One region of the Streptomyces sp. NPDC038213 genome, then DNA from elsewhere that is predicted to be linked to it. Evidence: riboswitches for the same ligand, from Rfam matches in the RefSeq annotation. Region 1 holds a riboswitch; the other holds the start of a gene.
What was found. Region 1 has a riboswitch for S-adenosylmethionine ahead of thrC (threonine synthase). Riboswitches for the same ligand answer to the same signal wherever they lie in the genome.
Positions count from the first base shown of each region.

Region 2: it holds a riboswitch for S-adenosylmethionine, as region 1 does, so the genes downstream of both, ACZ7JZ_RS04620 (aminotransferase class V-fold PLP-dependent enzyme) here and thrC (threonine synthase) in region 1, are expected to answer to the same signal.

Region 1 covers NZ_JBVJYM010000003.1:20,631-26,022, reverse strand. The annotation lists gene ACZ7JZ_RS05455 (MoaD/ThiS family protein) at 1-12, opposite strand, end outside; gene thrC (threonine synthase) at 48-1,334, opposite strand; SAM riboswitch class I at 1,352-1,499, opposite strand; gene ACZ7JZ_RS05445 (glucosyl-3-phosphoglycerate synthase) at 1,637-2,623, shown strand; gene ACZ7JZ_RS05440 (alpha,alpha-trehalose-phosphate synthase (UDP-forming)) at 2,750-4,183, shown strand; gene otsB (trehalose-phosphatase) at 4,095-5,075, opposite strand; gene ACZ7JZ_RS05430 (DUF3263 domain-containing protein) at 5,096-5,374, opposite strand.
Region 2 covers NZ_JBVJYM010000002.1:424,320-429,711, reverse strand. The annotation lists gene ACZ7JZ_RS04635 (rhomboid family intramembrane serine protease) at 38-742, shown strand; gene ACZ7JZ_RS04630 (Lrp/AsnC family transcriptional regulator) at 739-1,020, shown strand; gene ACZ7JZ_RS04625 (DUF2785 domain-containing protein) at 1,037-1,864, opposite strand; gene ACZ7JZ_RS04620 (aminotransferase class V-fold PLP-dependent enzyme) at 1,948-3,345, opposite strand; SAM riboswitch class IV at 3,577-3,692, opposite strand; gene trpD (anthranilate phosphoribosyltransferase) at 3,785-4,849, opposite strand; gene qcrB (cytochrome bc1 complex cytochrome b subunit) at 5,005-5,392, opposite strand, start outside.

The sequences.
Region 1 (5,392 bases):
GTTGACGCTCATGGCTCTACTGCCTTCCGTTGGTGCAGGGGGGATGGTCAGGCCAGGCCGGCGGCGCGGAACGCGTCCAGGCTGGGGCGGATGACGGCGGTCTGGCCGGTGTCCCCGGCGACCGCGTCGAGGGTCTTGAGGCCGTCTCCGGTGTTGAGGACGACGGTGGTGAGGGCGGGGTCGAGGACACCGTCCTCGATGAGCTTCTTCGTGACGCCGACGGTCACGCCGCCCGCGGTCTCGGCGAAGATGCCCTCGGTCTGCGCGAGCAGCTTGATGGCGTCAACGACCTGCTCGTCGTTGACGTCCTCCACGAATCCGCCGGTGCGCCGGGCGATGTCGAGGACGTACGGGCCGTCGGCCGGGTTGCCGATCGCCAGGGACTTGGCGATGGTGTTCGGCTTCTGCGGGCGGACCACGTCGTGGCCGGCCTTGAAGGCGGTGGACACCGGGGAGCAGCCCTCGGCCTGGGCGCCGAAGATCTTGTACGGCTTGTCCTCGACCAGGCCCAGCTTGACCAGCTCCTGGAGACCCTTGTCGATCTTGGTGAGCTGGGAGCCGGAGGCGATCGGGATGACGATCTGGTCGGGCAGCTGCCAGCCGAGCTGCTCGCAGATCTCGTACGCGAGGGTCTTGGAGCCCTCGCCGTAGTACGGGCGCAGGTTGACGTTGACGAAGCCCCAGCCCTCGCCCAGCGGGTCGCCGATGAGCTCGGAGCAGAAGCGGTTCACGTCGTCGTAGTTGCCCTCGATGCCGACGAGGTCGCCGCCGTAGACCGCGGCCATGACGACCTTGCCCTGCTCCAGGTCGTGCGGGATGAACACGCAGGAGCGGAAGCCGGCGCGGGCGGCGGCGGCGCCGACGGCTCCGGCCAGGTTGCCCGTGGAGGAGCAGGAGAGGGTGGTGTAGCCGAAGGCGCGGGCGGCCTCGACGGCGATGGCGACGACGCGGTCCTTGAAGGAGTGCGTCGGGTTGCCGGAGTCGTCCTTGACGTACAGCTTGCCGGTGACTCCGAGCGCCTTGGCGAGGTTCTCGGCGTCGACGAGCTTGGTGAAGCCGGGGTTCAGGTTCGGCTTGCCGGCCACGTCCGCGGGGACGGGCAGCAGGGGCGCGTACCGCCAGATGTTGGCCGGGCCGGCCTCGATGCGCTTGCGCAGGGCCTCGGGGTCCCCCAGCGGCAGCTCGTACGCCACCTCGAGGGGGCCGAAACACTCGGCACAGGCGAAGAGGGGACCGAGGTCGAAGCGCGTTCCGCACTCGCGGCAGGAGAGGGCGACAGCGGGACCGAGGTCGACCGTGTCGGCCTGTGCGGGGGTAACAGTCTGTACAGCCATGATGGCGAGGCCCTTTCTCCTCATCTTCCCCATGGCGGACGTCGCCATGAGACGGAATTGGCACCTTCCCGAGCCGGGAGCCTCGCGGCGACGATGCGCACGAGACCGGCTGGAGGGTTGCCGGGGCTTCAACGGGCCGTGTCCCTCTGCCCCTCTGGATGAGCGGTATTCGATTGTCGGCGCGGCATTCGACCCCCGACATGCGATGGTCGTCCGCGTTGTTCAAGACTGTAACCGAAGGTGCGGGTGTCTGAGACAGGCGTCCGAACCGCGAGATGGATCACAAAAGGGGAGTACGGACCGTGCTGGAAGAGGTGGAGCGCTGGCTGGCCGGCCGGTCCTGGACGGCCGCGGACCGTCCGCTCGACCGGCTGCTCTCGGCCAAACGGGCTTCGGGGACGACGGTCAGCGTCGTCCTGCCCGCGCTCGACGAGGAGGAGACGGTCGGGGAGATCGTCGAGGTGATCCGGCGCGACCTCGTGGAGGCCGTCCCGCTGGTGGACGAGCTGGTGGTGGTCGACTCGGGCTCCGCCGACCGGACCGCGGAGGTGGCCGCGAAGGCGGGCGCGCGGGTGGTGCACCGGGACGGGATCCTGCCGCGGATCCCGGCCCTGCCCGGCAAGGGCGAGGTGCTGTGGCGCTCGCTGCTGGTCACGGACGGGGACATCGTGTGCTTCGTCGACGCGGACCTGCGGGACTTCTCGGCGGACTTCGTCTCGGGGATCGTCGGCCCGCTGCTGACCGACCCGGAGCTGCAGTTCGTCAAGGCCATGTACGACCGGCCGTGGACGGGGACCCCCGGCGGCGCGGGCGGCGGCGCGGGCGAGCCCGAGCAGGGCGGCCGGGTCACCGAGCTGGTCGCCCGCCCGCTGCTGAACCTGCACTGGCCGCAGCTGGCCGGATTCGTCCAGCCGCTGGGCGGGGAGTACGCCGTACGGCGCTCGCTGCTGGAGCGGCTGCCGTTCCCCGTGGGGTACGGGGTCGAGCTGGGCCTGCTCGTGGACGCCCTGCACACGGTCGGGCTGGACGCCCTCGCGCAGGTGGACGTGGGCGTGCGGCTGCACCGCCACCAGGACGGGCGGGCCCTCGGCCGGATGGCGGCGGCCATCTACCGGACCGCCCAGCTGCGGCTCTCGCGCGGGCACCTGGTGCGGCCGGAGCTGACCCAGTTCGAGCGCGGGCCGGAGGGCTTCGTGCCGCGGACCTACCCGGTGGACACCGAGGAGCGGCCGCCGATGCGCGAGGTCGAGGAGTACGCCGTACGCCGCGCCAGCGGACCCGCGGCCTGAGGCCCGCACACCCCCGCCGCAACCGGCGCGCGCCGTCTCCCGCAGCCCGCGCGCGCCGGTTGCGGCAGCTTTGGCCGGAAACAGCCGGAACGTTTGAGCGGAACCGAGCCGGGCTAGGTTCGCCGCATGGCTTCCCAGGTGCTCGTCGCAGCGAACCGTGGCCCGCTCACCTACTCCCTGGCGGGGGACGGCTCACTCGCCGCCCGCCGCGGCGGGGGCGGCCTCGTCTCCGGACTCTCCGCCGCCCTCGCGCAACAGCCGGACGCCCTGTGGGTGTGCGCGGCCCTCGGCCCGGCCGACCGCGAGGCCGTGGCCCGCGGGGTCTCCGAGCCCGGGGTCCGGATGCTCGGCATCCCCGAGGAGGTGTACGACGCGGCGTACAACGGGATCGCGAACAGCGTGCTGTGGTTCACCCACCACCAGCTGTACGAGATCCCCCGCGAACCGGTCTTCGACGCCGCCTTCCGCCGCCAGTGGGAGGCGTACACCGCCTACAACCGGACCTTCGCCGAGGCCCTGGCCGCCGAGGCCGCGCCCGGAGCCGCCGTCCTCGTGCAGGACTACCACCTGGCACTGGTCCCCGGGCAGCTGCGCGCCCTGCGCCCCGACCTGCGGATCGCCCACTTCACCCACACGCCCTGGGCCGCGCCCGACTACTTCCGGATGCTGCCGCACGAGGTCCGCGGGGAACTGCTGGAGGGGATGCTCGGGGCCGACCGGGTGGGATTCCACACCCCCGTCTGGGCGGACCTGTTCGCCGGCTGCGTCCGTCAGCACGGGCTCGGGGACCGGCTCGGGGACCGCCTGGCGGTGTACCCGCTGGGCGTGGACGGCGAGGAGCTGCGGGAGCTGGCCCGCCGCCCGGCCGCCGAGGACCGGCTCGCCGCCCTGCGGGCCGAGACCGGGGACTGCCTGACCGTGGTCCGCGTGGACCGCACCGAGCTGTCGAAGAACATCGTGCGCGGGCTGCTGGCCTTCCGGGAGCTGCTGCGCGAGCGGCCGGCCTTCCGGGGCCGGGTGGTCCACCTGGCCTTCGCGTACCCCTCCCGCCAGGACCTGGCGGTCTACCGGCAGTACACGGCGGACGTGTCGAGGCTGGCGGAGGAGGTCAACGAGGAGTTCGGGACGGCGGACTGGCGGCCGGTGCACCTGTACGTGGAGGACGACTTCCCGCGCTCGCTGGCGGCCTACCGGCTGGCCGACGTGGCCCTGGTCAACCCGGTGCGCGACGGCATGAACCTGGTCGCGAAGGAGATCCCGGTGGTCTCGGACCAGGGCTGCGCGCTGGTGCTGTCGACGGAGGCGGGGGCGTACGCGGAGCTGCACGAGGACGCGGTCACCGTGAACCCGTACGACGTCAGCGCGACGGCCCGCGCCCTGGAGGAGGCCCTGTCGATGCCGGGGCCGGAGCGGGCGGAGCGCACGAAGCGCCTCGCGGCGGCGGCGACCGCCCTGCCCCCGGCCCGCTGGTTCACCCGGCAGCTGGAGGACCTGGGGAGCCTGCCGGGCGCGGCGGGGCAGCCGGGCCTTCCGGGCCTGCCGGGGATTCCCGGTCGCTGAGCGCGGCGGCGAGGGAGGCGAGGAAGGCGACCACGGACGCGGGGCCGTCGAGGACGAGGTCGGCGCGGGCGGCCAGTTCGGGGACCTCCGTGGAGCCGCTGCACAGCAGGAGGCCGGGCAGCCCGTCCGCGCGGAGCTTCTCGACGGCGGCGAAGGCGGCGAGGTCCCCGAGGTCGTCCCCGGCATAGAGGACCGCGCGGGCGCCGGTCTCGGCGAGGTACTCGGCCAGGGCCACGCCCTTGTCCATGCCGGGGGGCCGCAGCTCCAGGACGGCCCGGCCCGGTTCGAGGATCAGGCCGTGCCGGCGGGCGAGCTCCGCGAGGGGCGCGCGCAGGGCCTCGAAGGCGGCTTCGGGGTCGGCGGCCCGGCGGGTGTGGACGGCGACGGCCCGGCCCTTCTCCTCGATCCAGGTACCGTGCCAGGCGCCGACGGCGTCCAGGGCCCCGGGCAGCTCGGCGCGGACGGCGGCGACCCCGGGGTGCTCGGCGGGGGCCCGGACGATCCCGCTGACGGCGTCCCAGCGCTCGGCGCCGTAGTGGCCGAGTACGGACAGGTGCTCCAGTCCGGGGACCCCGGCGAAGCCGCCGTAGCGGACGGCCACCCCGGCCGGGCGGCCGGTGACCACGGCCACGGAGCGGACCTGCGGGGCGAGGGCGGCGAGGGCGGGTACGGCCCCGGGATGGGCGCGGGCCCGCTCGGGGTCCGGCACGATCTCCGCGAGGGTCCCGTCGAAGTCGAGCGCGACGACGGAGTCGCGGGGCGAGCGCAGCAGCGCGTCGAGCCCTTCGCGTCCGGCGGCGGTGCCGGACACGGGTATCCGTACCGGTACGGGTGTCGGCTGGCTCTCCGGATGCTGCGGATGCTGGTCCGGGCTGTTCGGATGGCTCCCCATGGCTCCGACCCTACTGGCCCTCAGCGCCGGGCGCGCCGGTCCTCGCGGATCCGGCGGAGCCGGTTGACGGTGCCGGGGGCGTGGGCCAGGGCTCGGGGGTCGTCCATGAGGGCGTTGAGCAGCTGGTAGTAGCGGACCGGGGACATCCGCAGGTCTTCGCGTATGGCCCGCTCCTTGGCTCCGGGGCCGGGCCAGGTGCGGGCCTCGTAGGCGAGGACGGCGGTCTCGCGCTCGCTCAGCGGCTGCGGCTGCGGCTGGGCGCGCGCCGGCTGCGGCTGGGGGTGCGGGTGGTCCGTCATGCCCTCCAACATAGCCGG
Region 2 (5,392 bases), on a different contig from region 1:
ACCCGTCCCCTTCCTCCCCGTACGGGATGCTCTGCGCATGATCGCAAAATGGGGAGCGGGCCCCGTGGTCACCCACGCCCTGATCGCCGGGTGCTCCGCGGTCTTCCTCCTGGGCCCGCTGTCGGGGCTCACCCCCCTCTACGGCACCGGCGAGGCCCTGCTCGAGGCCCAGACGGCGTACCTGCGGCGCTGGGGCGTGGTGCCCGACGAGCTGTTCACCGCCTCCGTCCGCACCGCCCTCACCCCGCTGACCGCCCTGTTCATCCACGGCAGCTGGCTCCACCTGCTGGGCAACATGCTCTTCCTCCACGTGTTCGGGGTGATGACGGAGGAGCGCATGGGCCGGGCCGCGTTCACCGTCTTCTACCTGGTCTGCGGCTACCTGTCGCTGGTGGCCTACGCCGCCGCCAACGCGGACTCCGCCCGGACCCTGGTCGGCGCCTCCGGGGCCATCTCGGGCGTCCTCGGCGCCTTCCTCGTCCTCTTCCCGCGGGCCCGGGTCACCAGCCTGTTCCCGTTCCTCCTCTTCCTGCCGCTGCGCTTCCCCGCCTGGGTGGTGCTGGTCTTCTGGTTCCTGCTCCAGGGACTGGCCGCCCACCGGGCCGGCAGCGGCCCCGGAGTCGCGTACCTCGCGCACCTCGTGGGCTTCGCCCTGGGCTGCGGGTACGCCTGGGTGGTCTACCGGCGTACGGCTAGAGTGAGGAGCCCAGCGACGGCCACCGAGGGAGACAGCAAGCCGTGATCACCGCTCTCGTGCTCATCAAGACCAGCGTGGACCGGATCCCCGAGATCGCCGAGTCGATCGCCGCGCTGGACAACGTCAGCGAGGTGTACTCGGTCACGGGTACGTACGACCTGATCGCCCTGGTCCGCGTGGCCCGCCACGACGACCTGGCGGACATCATCCCCGGCCGCATCAGCAAGATCCCCGGGGTCGAGGCCACCGACACGCACGTGGCCTTCCGCACCTACTCCCAGCACGACCTGGAAGCGGCCTTCGCGATCGGCCTGGACGCCTGACCGGCGCGGGACGCGCTCAGCGCCGGTCGAGCGCGTCCAGCGCCGCGGCCAGCGCCCGCTTGACCTCGGCCGCCCACGGCACCGGCTCCCGCCCGGGCCCCCGGCCCCCCGCGGCCCCGGGCGCCCCCGGGACCCCGCGGTCCACCAGCACGTACAGGGCCCGCAGCGTGCGCAGGGTGTTGGAGACGTAGGCCGGGACGGGTCCCCGGCCGCAGGCGGCCAGATCGGCGGCCACCGGGGCCAGCCAGCCCACCGCCTGCTCGCGGGTGAGGTCCGGGCGGGCCAGGATCCGGCCGGCGGCGAGCGCGAGCCGGTCGTCCTCCCGCTGCTCCAGCACGTGGCCGGTGCGCACCAGCAGGCGGTCCGCCGCCAGCACCAGCATCCGGGCGGGCGCCACCTCCGGCCGCCGGCCGAAGCTCCCCAGCAGGTCGGCCCCGTGGGCCACCGCGTGCAGCCAGCCCCGTGCGGCGTCGTGCCCCCGCAGGTCCGTCTCGGCCGGGTACCAGTCCGCGAAGGCGTCCACCCACGCGGCCCGGAAGTCGCCCGCGCCCACGAGCATGTCCAGCACCAGCGGTGCGAACGTGCGTGCCTGGACCTCCGGGTGCGCGAACCGGGCCGCCATCTCGTCCCCGAGCGCGAGGCGCGCCTCCGGGCCGACGACCCCGCGGGCTATCCACGTCGACAGGACGGAGTAGGCGGCCCCGTCGCGGACCTCCGGGTCCGGGTCGGCCAGGGCCCGCGAGAGGCCCCGGACCAGTTCCCCCGGGTCCGCGCCGGCCGGTACGGCGTACTCCCGGGCCCTGACGTCCTCCCAGAAGGCGATGGTCGCGGCCCGCCCGTTCATCGTGATCACCTGGGCAGGGTAGGCCCCCCGTTCCCGCCCTGCCAGGCAATTTCCACCGGGCCCCGCGGGCCCGCACGACCCGCTCAGACGGCCGGGACGCAGCGGCCCTCTTCGGTGCGGTACTGCCACTTGGCCCCGTCGGCGACCAGCTCGCGCACCGCGCGCACGAACCGCTCGACGTGCTCGTCGGGGGTTCCGGCGCCGAAGCTGACGCGGATGGCGTTCAGGGAGCGCTCGCCGGTCTCGCCCTCGGGCGCCCCGCACTCCCCCGGCTCCCGGCTCTCGCCGCCCAGCAGGGTGCGTACCAGCGGGTGGGCGCAGAACAGGCCGTCGCGGACGCCGATCCCGTACTCGGCGGACAGGGCGGCGGCGAAGTGGGAGCTGTTCCAGCCGTCCACGACGAAGGAGATCACCCCGACCCGGGCGGCGTCCTCGCCGAAGAGGGAGAGCACCTTCACCTGCGGGACCTGCGCGAGGCCCGCGCGGACCCGGCGCACGAGCTCCTGCTCCCGCGCGACGAGCCGGTCGAACCCGGCCTCGGTCAGGGCCCGGCAGGCCGAGGCGACGGCGTACACGCCGATCACGTTCGGGGAGCCGGCCTCGTGCCGCGCTGCGGTGGTGTGCCACTCGACGGCCACACCGCCGTCCTCGCGGCGGGAGACCTTGCGGGAGGCTCCGCCGCCCGCGAGGTAGGGGTCCGCCGCCTGGAGCCAGTCGGCGCGGCCCGCGAGCACCCCGGAGCCGAAGGGCGCGTACAGCTTGTGGCCGGAGAAGGCCACCCAGTCCACGTCGAGCTCCTGCACGGACACCGGGTGGTGCGGGGCCAGCTGGGCCGCGTCCAGGACGATCCGGGCGCCGTGCGCGTGGGCCGCGGCGGCCAGCTCCCGTACGGGCCACAGCTCGCCGGTGACGTTGGAGGCGCCCGTCACGCACACCAGCGCGGGGCCGTAGGGGTCGCGGGCCGCGAGCGCCCGCTCCAGGGTCTCGACGGCGGCGGCCGGGGTGCGGGGGGCGTCGAGGTAGGTGACGCGGGCGTCGCGCCAGGGCAGCAGCGAGGCGTGGTGCTCGGTCTCGAAGACGAACACCTCGCAGCCGGCGGGCAGGGTCTGGGCGAGCAGGTTCAGGGAGTCGGTGGTGGAGCGGGTGAAGACGACCTGGTCGTCGGCGCGGCAGTCGAGGAACTCGGCGACCGCGGCGCGGCTCTGCTCGAACAGGTCGGTGGACAGCTGGGAGAGGTAGCCCGCCCCCCGGTGCACGCTGCCGTAGTAGGGGGCGTACGCCGCCACGTCGTCCCACACGCGCTGCAGGGCCGGGGCGCTGGCCGCGTAGTCCAGGGCCGCGTACGTGACCTCCCCGCCGGTCACGAGCGGGACGGTGACGTCCCGGCCGAGCACGGGCAGCGGGCCGGTGCAGGAGGCCTCGGCCCCGGCGGGGGCGCAGTCGGCGGTGGCGGTGGCGGCGGTGTGCGGGTACGCGGACATGGCGGGGTCTCCCGGGAGAAAGAAGGTGAATGGCTTCGCAACACCCGTCCGCGGGCACGGCGGTACGCCGAAGGGCGGGGGAAATCCCGCTGCCCGGAAGGGGGTTGCCTCGACGCACGGAACGGACCGGTGCCCGTACGGAGGGGTGAAGAAGGGGCGCTACGCGCCTATCGCATTCGCTTGCTCACGAAAACCGCTCCTCGACTGACCAGGACCCCTGGTGGTTCGAGGGGTCCGCGCTTGCCGCCAGGCTCTTGCCTGCGACCTGGTCATCACCCGGGGCACCCCGCCACGGACGGAGGGTTGCCGGACAGCAAGCCGGGGCCTAAACGCTGTCACTCGTGACCTGTGCAGCATCCTGCCACACGTCCCAGCATGTGCAAACCCCGGTCCACATGGCGGACCGGGGTTCGGCGCGGCACGGCCTCGCGGGCGGGCCTCAGGCGTTGCTGGCGGCCACCCAGCGCTCCAGGGCGGCGCGGGCGGCGCCCGAATCGATCGACTCGGCCGCCCGGGCGATCCCGGCCTCGATCTGCTCCTCCAGCGGGCCCCCGCCGGGCTCGACGGCCACCAGGGCGGCGGCGGAGTTCAGGAGGACGGCGTCCCGCACCGGGCCCGTCTCCCCGGCCAGCAGCCGGCGGGCCACGTCCGCGTTGTACGAGGCGTCCGCGCCGCGCAGGGCGGAGACGTCCACGAGGCCGATGCCCACGTCCCGCGGGTCGAAGGCCTGCTCGTGCACCCGCCCTTCGCGCACCCACCACACGCGGGAGGTCGCGGTGGTGGTCAGCTCGTCCAGCCCGTCGTCCCCGCGGAAGACCAGGGCGGAGGAGCCGCGCTCGGCGAGCACCCCGGCCACGATGGGGGCCATCCGGGCGTCGGCGACCCCGGTGGCCTGGGAGCGGACCCGGGCCGGGTTGGTGAGCGGGCCGAGGAAGTTGAAGGTGGTGCGGATGCCGAGCTCCTTGCGGGCCTTGGCCACGTACCGCAGCGCGGGGTGGAACTTGACCGCGAAGCAGAAGGTGATGCCGGCCTCCTCGGCTACCTGCGCCACCCGCTGCGGGGTCAGGTCCAGGTTGACGCCGAGCTTCTCCAGCACGTCGGAGGCCCCGCTCGCGGAGGAGGCGGCCCGGTTGCCGTGCTTGACCACCTTGGCGCCCGTACCGGCCACGACGATGGCCGACATGGTGGAGATGTTGACGGTCTTGGCGCCGTCGCCGCCGGTGCCCACGATGTCGACGGTGCGGCCCGGCACCTCGATCACGTTGGCGTGCGCGTACATGGTGCGGACGAGGCCCGCGATCTCGGCCACGGTCTCGCCCTTGGCCCGCAGCGCCACCGCGAAGCCCGCGATCTGGGCGTCCGTGGCCTCGCCGCGCATGATCAGGTCCATCGCCCAGGCGGTCTCGTCGGAGGTCAGGTCCCTGCCGCCGAGCAGGGCGTCGAGTACGCCGGGCCAGGTCGGGCCCGCCACGCTGTCGCCGCCTGCCGGGGTCACAACGTTCATGGTCCACTCCTGGGTCCACAGCCGGATACGAAGGGCCTCAGCCTATCCAGCCCCCGGGAACGGCGAAGAGCCCCGTCCAGCGTGTGGACGGGGCTCTCACCGTGGCGATCGGTTTTCAGCCGGACCGCGCGGACCGGCTCACTGCCGTGCGGGGATCAGTGGTGGCCGTGGCCGCTCTGGATCTCCTTGTACTCCTCCGCCGTGGGCTTCGGAATCTGGTTGTCCTCGCCGAAGTAGCCCTTGCTGAGCTTGACGCGGACCTTCTCCAGGCGGCCGACCTTGCGCTCGACGCCGTTCTCGTCGACCGTCGGGCCGATCTCGGCCGGCTTGTACTGCTCGTGCGAGGTGAGCGTGTGCAGCTGGCCGGGCGACAGGGGCTCGTGGACCTCGACGAACTCACCGTGCGGGAGCCGCTTGATGATGCCGGTCTCGCGGCCGTGCAGCACCTTGTCGCGGTCGCGGCGCTGGAGGCCCAGGCAGATCCGCTTGGTGATGACGAAGGCGATGACCGGGCCCACGAAGAAGCCGATGCGCGCGAACCAG